2 regions of the Cellulosimicrobium sp. SH8 genome follow, and region 1 is predicted to be linked to the other one. Evidence: predicted binding sites of a transcription regulator. Region 1 holds the regulator's gene; the other holds the start of a gene.
What was found. The regulator HspR, encoded in region 1, represses chaperone genes until heat shock. The targets are predictions, from matches to a motif close to AAGTTGAGTCNNNNNGACTCAACTT.

Region 1 (9,547 bases):
CGGCCACGGCCGTGAAGTCGTCGACCTTGAGCTGCTCCGTCCACGAGCCCGCGTGGACGACGTACGTCGCCCCGGACCAGGGGGCCTCGCCCAGGCTCTCGGTGCGCCGCTCCCCGGCCCCGACGGTCCACTCGCCCTTGGCCTGCCCCGTGACCCGGAACGTCACCGGGACGTTCGAGCCCGAGTTGTCGAGCAGCACCGACACGGCGCGGTACGAGTGGCCGCGCTGCGCGTCGTAGTACGGGTCGCCGAGGACGAGGCTCGCCGTCGGCTCCTCGACCGTGCAGTCGAACGCCTCGAAGCGCTCCGTGAGCGTCTCGGTGAAGGGCACCCCGAGCACCGTGCGCGACAGCGCGAGCTCGACCTTGCCGGCCTTGACCGCGAGCGCGCCCGTCGCGACGTCGGCGCCCGCGCTCGCCCCCGGGGCGACGTCGCCCAGGTCGCGGTCGCCGAACGGCGTGCGGGCGACGACGTGCATCGCCTCGGCCGAGTCGTTGCGCAGCCCGACGGTGAGCACGACCCCACCCGTCCCGGCGGTGCACCGCGTGGACACGGTCGGGGTGGCCGACCAGTCGGGCTCGTAGCGGTCGCCCTGGTACTTCGCCGTGAGGCGCGCGTCCGTGAACGGCGTGCCGAGCACGGAGCGCGACTGGCGGAACGTGACGGAGCCGGGCTTCACGTCGAGCGCGCGCGTGTCCACGGTGAGCGTCGCGGTCGCGCCGGGCGCGACGTGCTGCGCGGGAGCCGAGTCCCCGTAGCCTGCGGCCGACATGACCACGTCGATCGTCTCGGGCGAGTCGTTGGTCAGCGTGCCGACGAGCTTGACCGACCCGTCCTGCCAGCGGGCGTCGACCGTCGCGGAGGTCGCCCAGCGCGGGGTGTACGTCACGGCGGCGTACCGGGCCTCGACCGTCTTCGTGCCCGGGCCGGCGGGCGCCGCGCGCTCGACCGTGAACGTCGCCGTCCCGGCCGGGACGGACAGCGCCTTCGCGTCCACGGTGAACGTCGCGTCCGCGCCCGGGGCCACGTCGACCGGCGCGGCGTCGCCGTGCGGCGTCGACATCCCCACGCGCAGCGTGGTCGCGGCGTACGGGTTGTGGAACGTGCCGGTCACGACGGACGTGCCGATGCCGGCCCCGGGCGCCACCACCCACGACGCCTCGGCGTCGGCCGCGTGGGCGACCTTCTTCCAGTCGAAGCAGTCGACGCCCTCCACGTCGTGGCTGGCGAGCGGCGCGCCGTCCGCGAGGACCGCGAGGCGCAGCGTCTCCTGGCCCACGCCGCCGGGCACGTCGACGGTCACGGCACGACCGCCGTCGACCGTGCGCGTCAGGTCTCGCCGGCCCTCGACCGAGAAGACGACGGGCACCGACGACCGCGTGTTGTCGTAGCGCAGCGAGACCGCTGCCGAGGAGAGCTCGGTCTTCGGGTCGAGCACGCACTTCCCGACGCTCGGCACGTCCACCGCCGGTGCGTGCCGGACGGTCTCGTACGAGGCCGTCACGGTGTGCGAGCCCGCGGGGCCGCCGAGCCGCGTCGCGCGGAAGACGACCGTGCCCGCCGTGACATCGCGCGAGCCCGTGTCGAGCGCGAGCGTCACGTCCTCCCCCGGGGCGACGTCCACGGCCTCGGTCGTCCCGAGGTCGCCCGCGTCCATGACGACGCGCACCGTCGTCGCCGCGTGGCCGTTGTGGAACGTGCCCTCGACGACGACGGACCGGGACTCCGCGGACCAGCCCGCGGACGCGCTGCCCGTCACCGACCACCGGAAGCAGTCGACGGTGCCCACCGTGTGCCTGCCGAGCTCGTGGCCGTCGGCGCGCACCGTGTAGGTCGCCGCCTGCGCCCCGGCGCGCGGCAGGTCGACGACCCGCGTGGCCCCGCCCGCGACCGTCGCCGTCAGGTCGGGGCGGCCGTCGACGGAGAACACGACCGGCAGGGTCGAGGCCCGGTTGTCGTAGGTCAGGCTCACGGGCGCGGACGACGTGTCCGTCGCGGGGTCGAACACGCACTGCCCGACCGACGGCGCCGGAGCCGTGGGCGCGATAGCCTGCGGCGCCAGCGTGAGCGCGAGGTCGCTCGCGGGCCGGGCGGGAACGGGGTCGCCGGCCAGGAGCCGCTCCTGCGTGAGGAGGATCATGCTCTCGGGGACCGAGGGCGCGTTCACGTCGACCGTCAGCCCGGCCTTCTCGTCCACGCTCGTGCGCCCCGGCACCTCGGCGTCCGACCAGGCGGGCGTGTCGGGGACGACCACGTCGACCGTGACCGGGGCCCCGGTCGTGTTCACGACCTCCGCGACGTACCGCACCTCCCCGGCGACGTTCTCCGCGCGGACGCGCACGTCCTCGGCACCGAGCCACGCGAGGGGCACCTCAGCGGTCATCGTCCGTTCCGCGGTCACAGCCCCGCCCGCGCCGCCGGCGCTGACCTGCACCGGGAACGCGGCGGGCTCCACGCGGATCGACCCGTCCGGCTCCTGCCGGGCGGACGGCACGTAGCTGCCGTCGGCCCGGAGCTCGACGTCGAGGCTCACCTCGGTGCCCGCTCCCGCACCACGCGTCGGTTCCGGCAGGAGGACGTCGCGCTCGCACGTGAGCGAGCGGGCCCAGTCCTGCGTGGTGCACGTCCACGCGTCGCTCGTCGGGCGGACGGACAGACCCTCCGGCAACCGCGGGACCGTGAAGCTCACGCCGCGGGCGGCGCGGTCGCCCGTGTTGGTCGCCGTCAGCGTGAGCGGCGAGACCCCCGGGTTCGCGGGCACCGTGACGCGTTCCTCGTCCAGCCGGACCTCCGCACCGACGTAGTCGAGCGGCGGCGGCTTCAGGCTGGTCCTGACCGTCGGGAGCCCGTCCGCGGTCACGCGCGCGGGGAACTCGTAGGTGCCGCCGCCCCGGGCCGTGACCGTGACGACGAGGTCCCGGACCTCGCCGGGCGCGAGCACGCCGATGGCGCACGTGAGCGTGCCGCCACCCGCCGTCGGCCCGCAGGGCAGGGCCGCCGTCCGGAGCGCGGGAGCGACCGACGCACCGCGCGAGACCACCGTCGAGGTCACGGTCTCCACGCCCGGCGGCAGGTCGACCTCGACGGCGACGTTCTGCGCCGCGCGCCCGCCGGAGTTGGAGACCGTCATCCGGACGTCGGCGGGCTGCCGCGCGACGAGGACGACGTCGGCTCCGAGCGTGAGGCCCAGGTCCGCGGGGGCGGGCTCCGGCGTGCCCGGTTCGGTCGGTCCGGGCGTGCCCGTCCCGGGGTCGGTCGGCGCGGGCGTACCGGTGCCGGGGTCGGTGGACCCACCGGGTGTGGTCGTGCCCGGCGTCGACCCGACCGGGGTGGTGCCGTCCGTGGGCGACCCGCCGCCGGTCCCGGTCGTGTCGCCCGTCCCGGCGGCGGTCTGGTCGGTCGGGGCGGGCGGGACGTTCGTGGGCGACGTCGGGTCGGTGGTGGGGTCCGGCGTCGTCGTGGTCCCCGTGGTCGGTGCGGGCGACGCGGACGGGGACGGGGAGGACTGCGAGGTCGGGGTGGGCGCCGGGTCCGACGAGAACACGCCGAGGGCACCAGCGACCCCGAGCCCGGCGACCGCGAGCACCCCGACCGTGACGGCGGCGGCCGCGAGCGGTGCCGACGTGACGAGGGCGACGAGACCGCCGGCGCCAGCGGCCGCGAGCGCGCCGCTGCCCGCGGCGGCACCGCCGGCAGCGGCTGCTGCCCCACCCACGGACGCCGCACCGGCCCCGACCGCAGCACCGGAACCACCGGCCGCGCTCGCGGCGGCACCCGCGCCGCCGGCGGCACCGGTCCCGGCCGTGCTCGTCCCGGCCGCGCCAGCGCCTCCGGCACCCGCCCCGGCTCCGCCCGACCCGCCGGCAGCCCCGGACCCGCCCGCGGATCCCGCGCCCCCGCTGGACGACCCCTGCAGCGCGGCACCCACACCGCCGGCGACGGCCGCGCCGCCGAACGTCGGGAGGGCCGTCCCGACGAGGCCGAGCGCGCCGACGCCGAGGACCAGCGGGGCGATGACGGCGCGCATGCCGTGCGACACGTCGCCCAGCTCGAGCACGAGCGCACGGCACTCGCCGCAGCTCTCGAGGTGCGACTCCACGCGCGCCGTCTCGCGCTTGGCGAGCCCGCCGCGCACGTACGACCCGAGGAGCGCGTTGACCGTGCGGCACTCCTCGGCGGGCACGGACGTCAGGTGCTGCTGGAGGTACGCCTGCCGCAGGCCCTCCCGCGCCCGGTAGGCGAGCGCGGAGACGCCGTTCGCGGTGAGGCCGAGGATCGGCGCGATCTCGGCCGGGGAGAGGTTCTCGACCTCCGTGTACCAGAGCACGGCGCGCCACCGCTCGGGGAGGTCCTGGTAGGCGCGCGTGACCGTCGAGCGCTCGAACCCCTCGAGGGTCGGGTCCTCGGTGGACGCCATGGGGCCGAACGCCGTCTCGAAGGTGCGCTCGTCGTCCGTCGGCTGGGTGCGGCGTGCACCGTTGACGAGGTCGTAGGAGAGGCGCCGGACGACGGTGAAGAGGTAGGCGCGGAAGGTGACGTCGGGCCCGCCCCCGCCCTGCAGCACGGACAGCGTGCGGGCGAACGCGTCGGAGACGACGTCGTCGGCGTCGGCGGTGGAGCGGACGTACTGGCGCGCGACGGTCCGGGCCGCGGCGGCGTGGCGCTCGTACAGCGCGCCGTAGGCGCTGGTGTCCCCCTCGCGCACGGCCGTGATGAGCTCGGCGTCGCTGAACGCCTCGCTCCACACCCGTTCCTGCGCCTGCGTCATCTCACCCGCCCCGGAGACCGCCCCGGTCCGGGGCGTACGGTGGCCATAGTAGACGCCCGTCCAACTTCGGGGCAGAGGGCTTCCGACGACGGAACGGTAACGGCCGGAGTCCTCCCCGTTCGCCCCATTTCACCCCGGACGCGAGGTCCCGGAAACTTCCTCGCCGACCCGCGTCATGGATCGGCTGCTCGCCCGTCTCATCTACATGGACCACCTCCACGGGTACACCGTGCCCGCTCCCGACGCCGTGCGCGAGCGCTGGCGCCGGGCGAGCGCCGAGCGCATCTGGCTGCGACCGGGCGACTGGTACCACCCTGCCGTCGACGCCCTCGTCGAGGCGCTGTGCGAGGAGCGGGACGGGACACCGGCCGCCGAGCGGCTCGGCCGGGTGCGGGCCGAGGCGGGGGTCGGGATCGGCGAGGCCATCGACGACGTGGTGTGCCTGTACCGGACGCACGACCGCGAACCCGGGACCGACCTGCTCCGCGCGGTCGCCGTCGGGTGGTCCGACGGCTACGAGGCGACCCCCGTGACGCCCGAGGTGATGGACCCCGAGTCCGGCCTCGCGACGTCCCAGTACCTGGTCCAACGGCTGCGGGAGACGTACGGCGTCGCGCAGCGCGCGGGGGTCGACGCCGCCGCGACGCACGGCCTGCTCGTCGTCGACGTCGCGCTCGACCACCTGACCGGGTGGCAGCGTTTCGCTCGGTCGGCGGCGATGGGTCGCGCGCTCACGCACACCTTCGGCGACGGCCACCCCATGGCCTCCCTCGGCAACGGGCTCTTCGTCGTCCTCGGGGAGCGCGGCGCCGACGACGAGACGCTGCGCACCGTGCTCCGCCACAACATCGAGCGCACGGGACTCGCGCTGGGCGTCACGGCGATCCTGCGCCGGCCCCCGCGCGTCTGGCTCGAACCGCTCCCCCGCACCCACACCGCCGCCGTCCAGCTCCTCGACGCGCTCCAGCGCTGACGACCACCGACGACCACCGACGACGCGGCGACGCCCCGGTCCACGCGGGCGAGCGCGCGGTCCGGGGCGTACCGGGGGCGTCAGCGGCCGGCGGGTGACCGGCCGCCTCCGAAGAGGTCGGGGTCGCGCGTCAGCGCGGGGTGAAGGTGAGGCAGTCGGCCTTGTCCTCGCCGGACGCGCCGGCGCCCACGCGGATCGACGGGGCCGAGCACTCGAGCGAGGCGTTGTGGACGCAGTCGGTGCGCTGGCAGGCCCCGACGTGCGCGAGCACCTTCTCGAGACCGCCCTTGGTCCCGAGCGGGATGAAGGTCGCGCACTCGGCGTCGCCCGCGTGACCGGCGATGGTCACCGCGCCGGCGTGGCACCCGTGGTCGTGGTTGTACCCGCACCCGTCGATGGAACACTCGACGACCTGGGGCATCTCCGTGAGGCTGCTCATCGCGATCTCCTGTTCTCCGAGGACCCGTGGTGGGCCGGGCTTCCACCTCCACGGTATTCCCGGAATTCCGCGATGTATAGCAAGGAAGGCCTTGCTAAGAAATGCAGGAATAGCACGGAATTAGCGCACGGCATTCTTGCGGAAATGCGTGGGCGGGCCGGTACCCGGCCCTCGTCAGGAGGGCAGGAGAGGCGTAGCGTCGGCTCATGGCCCCCTCGCTCGGAGCGCCGCTGTTCTCGGGCGCCGACGCCGACCTGTACGCGGTCGGCGCCGACCGCGTCCTGCGACGCTCACGCTCCGGGGCCGACACGGTCGGCACGGCCGAGGTCATGCGGCACGTGCGCGCTGCGGGCTTCCCCGCCCCGCGCGTCGACGCCGCGACGGACGGCGACCTCACCATGGAGCTGCTGCGCGGCCCGACGCTCCTGCAGTCGATCCTCGGCGGCCGGACGTCGCTCGCCGCGTCGGCCCGGATCCTCGTCGCCCTGCACGACGCGCTGCACGCGGTCCCGCCGCCGGCACCGCACGAGCCGGCGTACGCGGCGCTCACCGCGCCGTCCTTCGCCGCCCTCGACGGCCCCGCCGCCGGGCCCCGGTGCGTCGTGCACCTGGACCTGCACCCGGCGAACGTCGTGCTCACCGCCGACGGCCCGGCCGTCCTCGACTGGACGAACGCCCGGCTCGGGCCGGCCGGACTCGACCTCGCCGTGACCGCCGTCGTCCTCGCGGAGGTCGCCGCCGACGAGGACGACGAGCTCGCGCCCGGCGCGCGGGTCCTGCTCGACGCGTTCCTCCACCTCGCCGACCCTGCGCTCCAGGGGCACCTCGACGCCGCCGCGCGGACCCGCGCCGCGGACCCGGGCCTCGATCCCTCGGAGGTCGCGCTGGTCCCGGCCGCCGCGGCGCTGGTCGCGCGCGAGGCCCGCCGGAGCTGAGCCCACGGCGGACCGCCCGGGGGGTCAGGAACCCGCGTCGTCGGGCCGGGGCCGCCAGATGACGAGCGCGCGCGCCTCGCCGTGCTCGACGAGCGTCTCGCGCAGCGCCTCCTCGACCCCGCGGCGCACGCTGCGCCCGCGCGGCACCACGACGACGTCGCCGCTCGCTGCGGCCGCGAACACCCGGCCACCGGGCTCGACGCGCGCGGAGAGCGCCTCGATGCGGCGCTCCAGGCGCTCGACCTGCGACTCGAGCGCGAGGATGCGCTGGATGCCCGCGAGGTTGATGCCCTCGTCGTGACTGAGCCGCTGCACCTCGAGCAGCTTCGCGACGTCGCGCAGCGAGTACCGCCGCCCCCGGCCCGCGGTGCGGCGCGGCACCACGAGGCCGAGACGGTCGTACTGGCGCAGCGTCTGCGGGTGCATCCCCGCGAGCGTCGCGGCCTGGGAGATGACGAGGACGGGAGCGTCCTGGTCGACGTCCGGCGCCGCGCCCGGACCGGGCGAGCCGTCCGCGCGGTACGCGGTCATGCGGACCGCCTCCCCACTCCCCCGGTCACTCCGCGGCCTGCCGGACCAGGTCGGCCCGGACGTCCTGGCCGTCCGTCTCGGCGGCGAACGTCTCGACCGCCTCGCGCGCGGCCTTCGAGAGCTTCTGCGGCACCGCGACCTGGACGGTGACGAGCAGGTCGCCGGTGGCCTTCGCGGTCTTCACTCCGCGGCCCTTGACGCGCAGCGTGCGCCCCGACGGCGTCCCGGCCGGGACCTTGACCTTGACCGACGCACCGTCGAGCGTGGGCACGGCGATCGTCGCCCCGAGCGCCGCCTCGGCGAACGTCACGGGGACGGTCGCGCGCAGGTTGTTCCCGTCGAGCGAGAACACCGGGTGCGGGGTGACGTGCACGGTGACGACGAGGTCGCCGTCCGGACCGCCCGCCATGCCCGGGCGGCCCTTGCCGCGCAGGCGGATCTTCTGGCCGTCGCGCACGCCCGGCGGGATGCGGGTGGTGACGTTGCGGCCGTCGACGGTGAACGTCACGGTCGACCCCTCGACCGCCTGGCGGAACGGGAGGGTCGTGGCCGCGGCGACGTCCGACCCGGCCCGCGGGCGGGGACCGCCGCCGAACTGCTGCGCGCCCGCGCCGCCGAACATCGAGCCGAGGATGTCCTCGAAGCCGCCCGCGCCCTGACCGCCGGTCGAGTAGCGGACCCGGGTGCCGCCCGGGCCGCCGCCGCCGAACATGCCGCCGAACACGTCCTCGAAGCCCGCGCCCCCGGCGCCGCCGGGCCCCGCGGAGAAGCGGGCACCGCCGCCGGCCATGGCCCGGATCGCGTCGTACTGCTCGCGCTCCTTGGCGTCCGAGAGCACGGCGTACGCCTCGCCGATCTCCTTGAACTTCGCCTCCGCGCCCTCGTCGCCCTGGTTCTGGTCCGGGTGGTACTTGCGCGCGAGCTTGCGATAGGCCTTCTTGATCGTGGCGTCGTCGGCGTCCTTGGGGACGCCGAGCGCGGCGTAGAAGTCCTTCTCCATCCAGTCCTGTCCGGTCACGGCGCCTCCCTCCAGTCGGTGGTCGTGGTCCTGGTCCTTCGTGTCATGGGTGTCGGTGTGCTGCTGGCGGTGCTGTGCCCGTCGACGTGCCCGTCGACGTGCTCGTCGTGGTGATCCTCGCGTGCCCGACGGCGGGGCGCACCTCCGCGCGGGAGGGGCGCCGCGCCGTCGGGCACGTGCTCAGGACCCGGCCTACTCGGGGCCGACGACCGAGACGCGCGCGGCGCGCACGACGCGGTCCCCGATCCGGTAGCCCGGCTCGATGACGAGGTTCACCGTGGCCGCGGTCGCCTCGGGGTCGACCTGGTGCATGAGCGCCTCGTGGACGTTCGGGTCGAACTCCTCGCCGACCTTCCCGTAGCGCTCGATGCCGAACTTCTCGAGGCTCGCGTCGAGCTTGTCCGCGATCGCGGCGAACGGGCCGGTGAGCTCGCCGTGCTGGCGGGCGCGGTCCACGTCGTCGAGCACGGGCAGGAGCGCGGTGAGCACGTCCTCCACGCCCTTGGTGCGCGCGGCCTCCTGGTCGCGCAGCGCCCGGTTGCGGTAGTTCGTGAAGCTCGCGCGCTCGCGCTGGAGCGACTCGAGGTGCTCGGCGGCCTCGGCCTTCGCGGCCAGGACGGCCACGTCGACCTCGGCCTCGTCGGACGGCTCGAAGTCGAGGCCCGCGAGCGGGTCCGTCTCCGCGTCGTCACCGGCCGAGCCGCCGGCCGCCCCGGCCTCCGGGTCGACCTTGCGCTTGTCGGTGAAGTGGAACGGCTTGTCCTCGGGGCCCTGGCCGGGCTCGCGCCCGGCCTGCTCCTCGGGGCCCCGGTCCTCGGGGGACGTCACTTCTTGTCGTCCTCGTCGTCCACGATCTCGGCGTCGACGACGTCCTCGTCCGGAG
Region 2 (9,547 bases), on a different contig from region 1:
GACCTCGCCGCGCTCGCGACCGCGGGGGTCGACCCGCTCGACGTCGAGGACGTGCGGGAGGTCGTGCGTCGGCACACCCTGCCCGCACCGATCTCGTGCCTCGTCACCCGCCAGGCGGCGGTCGAGGCCGCGTACGCGGCGGACACCGTGCCCGACATCGTGGCGCGCCTCCGCGCCGCCGCCCGAGACGGGGACGAGCAGTCCGGTGCCGAGGCCGACGAGCTCGAGCGACTCTCGCCGACCGCGGTCACCGTGGCGCTCGCGGCCGTGCGCAGCGCGCGCGACCTCCCGGACCTGCGCGCTGCGCTGGAGCAGGAGTACGGCCTCGTCTCCTGGTTCGTCGACACGCAGCCCGACCTCGTCGAGGGCGTCCGCGCGCAGCTCGTCGACAAGGACCGCGACCCCTCGTGGCGCCCGGCGACGCTCGCCGATGTCGACCCTCGTCTCGGCGCCGAGGCGCTCGCCTACGAGCCCCCCGAGCGCCTGTGGGACGACGCGCTCAGCCCGCGCCTCGCGCGTCGGGCGGTCGAGGCCGTCGTCCGCCGGTTCAGCGACGACGAGCCGACCGCGGAGGAGCTCGCGGAGGCGGCTGACGACCTCGTGGTCGAGCTCGTCCAGCGGCGCGACGACGGCGGCACGGTCGTGCACCTCGCGGACTCGTGCGGGGAGCACTTCCTCGACGGGTACTGGCCCGCGGTGCGGTTCGACGCCGTCGGCGACGTCGTCGAGGTGACGGTCGAGTCCTGACGCACGAGCCACGACGCACGACGGCCCGCCCCGGTCTCTCGGGGCGGGCCGTCGACGGTGGTGCTGCGGATCACCGGCTGCGGGTCACCGGCGGCGCGGCGTCGGCCGCGCTGGTGGTCGGACCGTCACTCGGGCGGCGGGCGCAGGCGCGTCGCGTCGTCGATCTCGTCGTCCGGACCGGCGGACCCGTCCGGCCCCGGGGCGCCCGGCTGCGGCGGGAGCGGCTGGGTAGGCGCGGGCTGCTGGTAGGGCGGCAGCGGCTGGGTCGCCCCCGGCGGGACGGGCGGCTGCGCGGGGAGCGGCGTCGTCGGCGACGACTGCGGGTGCGGCGCGGCGGGAGGGGCGTACGGGGCCGCGCCGGGGTAGCCGCCCTGCGGCGGGGCCGGCGGCTGGGCGCCGTACTGGCCCGGGGCCGGGGGCTGCGCCCCGTAGCCCTGCGGCGCGCCCTGCTGGCCGGGGTAGGCGCCGGGCTGACCCGGCTGCTGACCCGGGTAGCCACCCTGCTGGCCCGGGTAGGCACCGGGCTGACCCGGCTGCTGGCCGGGGTAGGCGCCGGGCTGCTGGCCGGGGTAGGCGCCCGGCTGCTGGCCCGGGTAGCCGCCCTGCTGGCCCGGGTACTGACCCTGGGGCTGGCCGGGGTACTGACCGGGTGCGGCGTACGCGCCGGGCTGACCGGGCTGGCCCGGGTAGCCGCCCTGCTGGAAGCCGGTCGCCTGTCCGTCCTGCGCGCCCGGCTTGGAGCGGAGCACCAGCCAGAGCACGAGGCCGATGATGCCGAGCAGCACGATGCCGCCGATCACGAACCAGAGCCAGGCCATGGACCCCGAGTCGGACGCGTCGCTCGCGCTGTCGCCGCCGTCGGGCGCGGTGGCGCCGTCGGAGTCGGAGTCGCCGGTGGCCTCGTCCGAGCCCTCGTCGCCCGTGCCGGCCGCGCCGCCCGCGACGGCCGAGCCGCGCGCGGTCATCTCGTTGGTCTCACCGACGACCGGCGTCCACGTCACGGTGTTGCCGTCGATCTCGCCGTTCGACTCGGCGACCTCGCCGGGGAACGTGATGGAGATCTTGATGTCGAGGCTCTCCATCATCTGCTGCGTCAGCTCGTCGCTCGTCGCGTCGCCCGTGTCGGGGTTGAACTCCTCGCCCGTCATGTCCATCGAGCCGCTCACGACGTACTCGTCGCCCTCGCGCGTGACGGAGATCGAGTCGGCCCCGGCGGACGAGAGCTGCGAGATGGGCTGGTCCGCATAGGTGATCTTGGTGCCCGTGTACCCGTCCTGGGCGTACGGCTCCTGGGTCGCGCCCTCCGGGAGCTCGGACTCCATCTCGGAGCCCATCTGGTCCCACAGCTCCTGCGGGTCCGACCCCATGGACGTGGCGAGCTCGTCGCTGAACGCCATGACGACGCTGCCGTCGAACGTGTCGTCCTCGTTGAGGGTGAGGGCCATGTCCATCCTCATGCACCCCGCGAGGAACAGTGCGAGGGTGGCGAAGAGGGCGCCGAGGCCGAGTCGTCTGCGCAAGGGTGTGGGGTTCACCCGCCCAGCATGTCGCGGATCGTCGCCCGAGGCGAGGGTCGATGCCGATTTGAGACGGAATGCGGCCGGGAGTTCATCCGCTCCGGACGTGGGACCACCGGGGGGTCGCGTGCGAGGCTGACGAACGAAGTTGAGCGGAATACACTCAACTTCGGAGTCGTTCCACTGGTCAGACCATCTTTCGAGCACCACACCGGAGCACCCATGGAAACGAAGTTCACCACGATGTCGCAGCAGGCGATCGGCGAGGCGATCCAGACCGCGTCGGCCGCCGGCAACCCCCAGCTCGAGCCGACCCACCTCCTCGCCGCGCTGCTCACGCAGGAGGGCGGGGTCGCCGTCGGGCTCCTCGACGCCGTCGGCGCGGACAAGCAGGCCGTGGGCCAGAAGGTCCGCGCGGCCCTCGTCGCGCTGCCCACCGCGAGCGGGTCCGCCGTCGCGCAGCCCACGCCGTCGCGCGCCACGTCGACCGCGCTCGACAACGCCGCGAAGGAGGCGCAGGCCCTCGGCGACGAGTACGTCTCCACCGAGCACCTGCTGCTCGGCATCGCCGCGGGCTCGTCGCAGGCGGCGACGATCCTCCAGCAGGCCGGCGCGACCGCCGACGCGCTGCGCTCGGCGCTGCCCGCCGTGCGCGGGAGCGCGCGTGTCACCAGCCCCAACCCCGAGGGCACGTACAAGGCCCTCGAGCAGTACGGCACCGACCTCACGGCCGCCGCCGCCGAGGGGAAGCTCGACCCCGTCATCGGGCGCGACTCCGAGATCCGGCGCGTCGTGCAGGTGCTGAGCCGCCGCACCAAGAACAACCCCGTCCTCATCGGCGAGCCCGGCGTCGGCAAGACGGCCGTCGTCGAGGGCCTCGCGCAGCGCATCGTCGCGGGCGACGTCCCGACGTCGCTCCAGGGCAAGCGCCTCGTGTCGCTCGACCTCGCGAGCATGGTCGCGGGCGCCAAGTACCGCGGCGAGTTCGAGGAGCGCCTCAAGGCCGTGCTGGAGGAGATCCGGTCCTCCGACGGCGAGGTCGTCACGTTCATCGACGAGCTGCACACGGTCGTCGGGGCCGGCGCCGGCGGCGAGGGCGCCATGGACGCGGGCAACATGCTCAAGCCCATGCTCGCGCGCGGCGAGTTGCGCCTCGTCGGCGCGACCACGCTCGACGAGTACCGCGAGTACATCGAGAAGGACCCGGCCCTGGAGCGCCGGTTCCAGCAGGTGTTCGTCGGCGAGCCCTCGGTCGAGGACACGGTCGCGATCCTGCGCGGGCTCAAGGAGCGGTACGAGGCGCACCACAAGGTGACGATCGCCGACTCGGCGCTCGTCGCCGCGGCGTCGCTCTCCGACCGGTACATCACCGGGCGCCAGCTCCCGGACAAGGCGATCGACCTCGTCGACGAGGCGGCGTCGCGCCTGCGCATGGAGCTCGACTCCTCGCCGATCGAGATCGACGAGCTGCAGCGCGCCGTCACGCGCCTCGAGATGGAAGAGGTCGTGCTGTCCGAGTCGACCGACCCCGCGTCGCTCGAACGGCTCGAGAAGCTCCGCGCCGACCTCGCGGACCGTCGCGAGGAGCTCGCCGCGCTCACCGCGCGGTGGGAGGCCGAGAAGGCGGGCCACAACCGCGTCGGCGACCTGCGCGCGAGGCTCGACGAGCTGCGTGTCCAGGTCGAGCGCGCGATCCGCGAGGGTGACCTCGAGACCGCCGGCCGGCTCCAGTACGGCGAGATCCCGCAGCTCCAGCGCGAGCTGGACGCCGCGGAGGCCGAGGAGCAGGCGGACGACGCGTTCGCCGCGTCCGGGCCCGAGGCAGCCCCGATGATCGCCGACAAGGTCGGCGCGGACGAGATCGCGGAGGTCGTGTCCGCGTGGACCGGCATCCCCGCGGGCCGCATGCTCCAGGGCGAGAGCGAGAAGCTCCTGCACATGGAGGACGTCATCGGCGAGCGCCTGATCGGCCAGCAGGCCGCCGTCCGCTCGGTGTCCGACGCCGTCCGTCGCTCGCGCGCGGGCGTCGCCGACCCGGACCGGCCCACGGGCTCGTTCCTGTTCCTCGGTCCCACCGGGGTCGGCAAGACGGAGCTCGCGAAGTCGCTCGCGGACTTCCTCTTCGACGACGAGCGCGCCATGGTGCGCATCGACATGTCGGAGTACTCCGAGAAGCACTCGGTGGCGCGCCTCGTCGGCGCGCCCCCGGGGTACGTCGGCTACGAGGAGGGCGGCCAGCTCACCGAGGCCGTGCGGCGCAGGCCGTACTCGGTCGTGCTGCTCGACGAGGTCGAGAAGGCGCACCCGGAGGTCTTCGACATCCTGCTGCAGGTGCTCGACGACGGCCGCCTCACCGACGGCCAGGGCCGCACGGTGGACTTCCGCAACGTCATCCTCGTGCTCACGTCGAACCTGGGCTCGCAGTTCCTCGTCGACCCGACGCTCGACGACGCCGCGAAGCGCGAGGCCGTGATGAGCACGGTGCGAGCGAGCTTCAAGCCGGAGTTTCTCAACCGCCTCGACGACGTCATCGTGTTCGAGCCGCTCACGATCGAAGAGCTCGGCCGGATCGTCGACATCAGCGTCGCGCACCTCGCGAAGCGCCTCGCCGACCGGCGCATCACGCTCGACGTCACGGCGGCCGCGCGCGAGTGGCTCGCGCTCGAGGGCTTCGACCCGGCCTACGGGGCGCGCCCGCTGCGCCGCCTCGTGCAGCGTGAGATCGGCGACCGCCTCGCGCGGATGCTGCTCTCGGGCGAGGTGAGCGACGGCGACGTCGTGGTCGTCGACCGCGACCCCGAGGCCGAGGGCCTGACCCTCGGCACGGAGATCCTCACGGCGTGATCCTCCGGGGGCCGCGGTAGAGCCCTGGTCCGCCGAGGTAGAGCCCTGGTCATCGACCAGGGCTCTACCTCGTGCGGCCGGGCCGAGGACGTCGATGCCGGGCGGGCGTTGCGGCGTCGGGCCATACTCGGGACGTGCCGACCGACGAGACCCCAGAGCCCGCCGCCCAGCAACGCCTCGACGAGAAGCCCCTGCGCTCCGCCGTCATCGTCAACCCGAACCGGGTCGACGGCCTCGACGCGCTGCGTGCCACGATCACCGCGCGCCTCGCCGAGGCGGGGTGGCCCGAGCCGGCGTGGCTCGAGACCACCGCGGAGGACCCGGGCACGGGACAGGCGCGGCAGGCCGTCGACGACGGCGCGGAGGTCGTGTTCGTCAGCGGTGGCGACGGGACGGTCCGGGCGTGCATCGAGGGGCTCGTGGGCACCGACGCGGCGCTCGCGATCCTGCCGGGCGGCACGGGCAACCTCCTCGCGACGAACCTCGGCATCCCGCCGCGCCCCGAGGACGGGATCCGGCTCGCGCTCGAGCGGGGGCGGCGGCAGATCGACGTCGGCGAGGTCGACGGGCAGGTCTTCGCCGTGATGGCCGGCATGGGCCTCGACGCCGCGATGATGGACGACGCCCCGACCGCGCTCAAGGCGAGGGCCGGGGCGCTCGCGTACGTGGTCTCCGCGCTCAAGCACCTGGCCGACGACGAGATGAACCTCGAGGTGACGGTCGACGGTCGGACGCGGCGGCGTCGGGCACGGACCGTGCTCGTCGGGAACGTCGGGCGCCTGCAGGCGGGGACGAACATCCTGCCCGACGCCGAGCCGGACAACGGGCAGCTCGAGGTCGCGATCGTCGCGCCCCGCAACCTCAAGCACTGGGTGCAGCTCGCATGGGGCGTCGTGCGCGGCAAGAGCCGGGTGCCGAGCCGAGAGGTCGTGCGGGGCCGCCAGATCTCGGTCGTCTCGGACCGCCCCCAGCCGCGCCAGCTCGACGGCGACGTCATCGAGCCGTCGGAGCGCCTCGACGTGACCGTGCGTCCCGACGCCCTGTGGGTGTGCGTGTACCAGCCCGACGAGTCCGAGGACGTCGCCGAGGGCGCACCCTCCGCGCGCTGACGCGGACGTGCCACGACCTGTGGACGGGGAGGTGACGGAGCCGGGCGTTCGGCAGGATGGGCGCATGAGCGCTCCCCAGCCCGGCCCCGAGACCTGGTCGTCGCCCGCCCCACCTGCCGACGGCCCGACCGTGCCGGCGCCCGCACCCGGCGCGCGACGCTCCCCGCTCGCCGTCGCGTCGTTCGTCACCGGTGTCGCGACGGTCGTCGTCGGCGCGGTCGTCACTCTGGCCTTCCCGTTCGTCCTGTCGTCGTCCGGGTACTCGCCGACGTCCGTCGGCGTCCTGCAGCTCGTCAACGGCATCCTCGCCGGCCTGCTCGGCCTCGTCGCGGTGATCACGGGCGCGGTCGCGCTCGTGCGACGGCTGCCGGGCACGGCGTTCGCGGCAGCCGGCACCGCGCTGGGCGCGGCCGCGCTGCTGGGCTTCGTCCTGAGCCTCGTGCAGGGTGCGCTCTACCAGGTGCTCTGACGCGGTGCGCCCGGACTCGCCGCCCGGACCGCCGGCACCGCGCGGCGGGGTCGTCGTGACCGCCCAGCGCTGGGAGTCGCTGACGTTCCTGCACTGGCCGGTCGACCCGGCCGTCGTGCAGCGGTGGCTGCCGCCGGGGCTGACGGTCCAGGTGCTCGACGGCGCGACGTGGGTCGGGGTGGTCCCGTTCGTCATGGCGGACGTGCGGGTGCCGCCGCTGCCTGCGCTCGGCGCGTGGTCGACCTTCCCCGAGCTCAACGTCCGCGTCTACGTCCAGGACCGTGAGGGTGCGGAGGGCGTCTGGTTCCTCGGACTGTGGGCGACCCGTCGCGCGTTCGTCGCCGCGACGCGCGCCGCGGGCGTCCCGTACCACCCGGTGGTCGCGGCGGTCACGGGAGATGGGTCCGACGTCGTGCGCTACCGGTTCCGCGCACCGGGCCGGCGCGGACCTTTCCCCGTCCCGCACGAGCACCCCGCACTGCACTCCGGGTACCTCGACGCGGTGGTCCGCGCGCACGAGGTCGTGGACGCGTCGTCGGGCCTCGCGTCCTGGCTGACCGCCCGCTGGAACGGGTACGGGTCCCGCGCCGGCAGCCTCTGGCGGTTCCCGGTCGAGCACGAGCCGTGGGCGCTTCGGCGAGGGTCGCTCGACGTGCTCGACACCGACCTGCCCCGGCGGCTCGGGCTGCCCGACGGCGGCGCGCCGCCCCTGGTGCACGTCGCCGCACCCGTCCACGCGCGGTTCGCGGTGCCGCGCCCCGTGCGCTGAGGTCAGCCGGCCGGGTCGGCGACGCCGTGCCGGAACGCCCACACGACGAGCTGGACGCGGTCGCGTGCCCCCGTCTTGGTCATCGCCCGGCTCAGGTGCGACTTCACCGTGCTGGGCTCGAGGAACAGGGCCGTCGCGATCTCCGCGTTGGACGACCCGCGGCACAGCAGTCCGACGATGTCGAGCTCGCGCGGGGTGAGGAGCGCGGCCGCGTCGTCGTCCCGCGTGACGGGGGCGCGACGGCGCGCGAACTCGCCGATCACGCGTCGGGTGAGCGACTGGTCGACGAGGCCGTCACCCGCCGCCACGCGGCGCACGGCGTCGACGAGCACGTCCGGCTCGGCGTCCTTGAGCAGGAACCCGCTCGCCCCGGCCTCCAGGGCCCCGAACACGTAGTCGTCGAGGTCGAACGTGCTCACCACGAGCACGGGGACCGGGTCGACGACGTCCGGCCCGGCGAGCGCGCGCGTCGCGGTGATGCCGTCGCCGCCGGGCATGCGCACGTCCATGCACACGACGTCCGGGTGCTCGCGGCGCGCGACGCGGACGGCGTCGGTGCCGTTCGACGCCTCGCCGACCACCTCGATCCCCTCGCTCTCGAGGATGACGGTGAACCCGGCACGGACGACCGCCTGGTCGTCCACGAGCACTACGCGTGTCACGAGACCTCCTGGTCGGGGGTGAGGTGCTCGGCGGGGCGTGGGTCGCGCGCCGGTGAGCGAGGCACGGTCAGGCGGACGAGCCACGCGCCGTCGGGCACCCGCCGTGCGTCGAGCGTGCCGCCGAGCACGGTCGCCCGCTCGCGCATGCCGACGAGCCCGTGACCGGGCCGCGGGTCCGGGGGCGGTGCGGTGCCCGCCGCCGGGTTGCGCACGGTGAGCACCAGGTCCGCGGCGGACCACGCGAACCGCACGGCCACGGGGCGGCCCGGCGCGTGCCGGCGCGCGTTGGCGAGCGCCTCCTGGAGCACGCGGTAGACCGCGATCTGCGTGCTCGGCGTGGGCTCCCACGGGCTGCCGTCGGTCTCGACCGTGACGACGGTGCCGGCGGAGCGTGCCGTGTCGAGGAGGGCCGGGACCTCCGCGAGCGTCGGCTGCGGCGCCTCGCGCTCGGCGCCGTCCTCGTCGTCGCGCCCGCGCAGGATGCCGACGACGAGGCGCAGGTCGTCGAGCGTCTCGCGCCCCTGCGCGCGGATCCACCGCACCGACTCCTTGGCGCGCTCCGGGTCGGCGTCGACGAGGCGCTCGGCGGCGGACGCCTGGACCACGATGCCCGACAGGTGGTGGGCCGCGACGTCGTGCAGCTCCCGCGCCATGCGCGCCCGCTCCTCGAGGACCGCCTGGGCGGCGAGCGCCTCGCGCTCGCGCTCGGCACGGAGGACCCGGTCGCGCAGCTCGGCGACGAGCTCGCGCCGCGTCGCGACGTACGAGCCGACGAGCGCCGCCCCGACGAACGTGAGCAGCGCGGAGAGCAGCGCGCCGCCCACCTGGAGCGCGTGCTGCGCGGGCCCCGCCCCGGCCGGGACGGCGAAGCCTCCGAGGGCGAAGACGAGCACGACCTGCGCGAGCGCCGCGAGCGCCGGGGCGCCCAGGCGCGCCCGGCGCGGCGCGTACGCCCCGGCGGAGTAGGCGGCGACGAGCGTGGCCGGCGCCTGGAACCCGACGTACGGCGGCAGGAGCACGGTGATCGCGACCTGGGCCACGACGGCGAGCGCGAGGCACGTGAGGGGCGCCCGACGGCGGAGCGTGAGCGTCGCGGCCTGGACGACGACGAGCGCGAGCACCGTCGCGCGCGCCCCCGGGGTGACGATCGCGGCGTCCGGCCCGGCGCCGAAGGTCGCCCCGACGTCCGTCGCGAGCACGCGCTCGATGCCGAGGAACAGCACGACGGTCGCGACGGCGACCACCGCGGCGAGCACGGCGTCGCGGCCGGTGTCCGTGCGCACGCCGACCCGGTCGAGCGCGCGGCGCAGGGCCTCGGTCACGATCTCCTCCAGGGGGCGACGGGTACGGACGACGGGAACGGACGGCCCGCTCACCCTACGGGGGCGCACCGACCCGACCGCGAGGTAGAGGCGTGGACCAGGCCTCTA

Region 2: clpB (ATP-dependent chaperone ClpB) is a predicted target of HspR. The motif match lies at 2,410-2,434, and genes of this name have one in related genera.

The regions. Positions count from the first base shown of each region.
Region 1 is NZ_JAMXMH010000009.1:39,615-49,161, reverse strand. It holds gene NF338_RS13305 (sigma-70 family RNA polymerase sigma factor) at 1-4,768, opposite strand, end outside; gene NF338_RS13300 (hypothetical protein) at 4,944-5,741, shown strand; gene NF338_RS13295 (DUF1540 domain-containing protein) at 5,872-6,180, opposite strand; gene NF338_RS13290 (aminoglycoside phosphotransferase family protein) at 6,387-7,115, shown strand; gene NF338_RS13285 (heat shock protein transcriptional repressor HspR) at 7,140-7,646, opposite strand; gene NF338_RS13280 (DnaJ C-terminal domain-containing protein) at 7,672-8,664, opposite strand; gene grpE (nucleotide exchange factor GrpE) at 8,857-9,492, opposite strand; gene dnaK (molecular chaperone DnaK) at 9,489-9,547, opposite strand, start outside.
Region 2 is NZ_JAMXMH010000002.1:266,457-276,003, reverse strand. It holds gene NF338_RS03960 (enoyl-CoA hydratase/isomerase family protein) at 1-747, shown strand, start outside; gene NF338_RS03955 (LppM family (lipo)protein) at 873-2,192, opposite strand; gene clpB (ATP-dependent chaperone ClpB) at 2,487-5,108, shown strand; gene NF338_RS03945 (diacylglycerol/lipid kinase family protein) at 5,243-6,217, shown strand; gene NF338_RS03940 (hypothetical protein) at 6,282-6,686, shown strand; gene NF338_RS03935 (YqjF family protein) at 6,742-7,455, shown strand; gene NF338_RS03930 (response regulator transcription factor) at 7,458-8,117, opposite strand; gene NF338_RS03925 (sensor histidine kinase) at 8,114-9,439, opposite strand.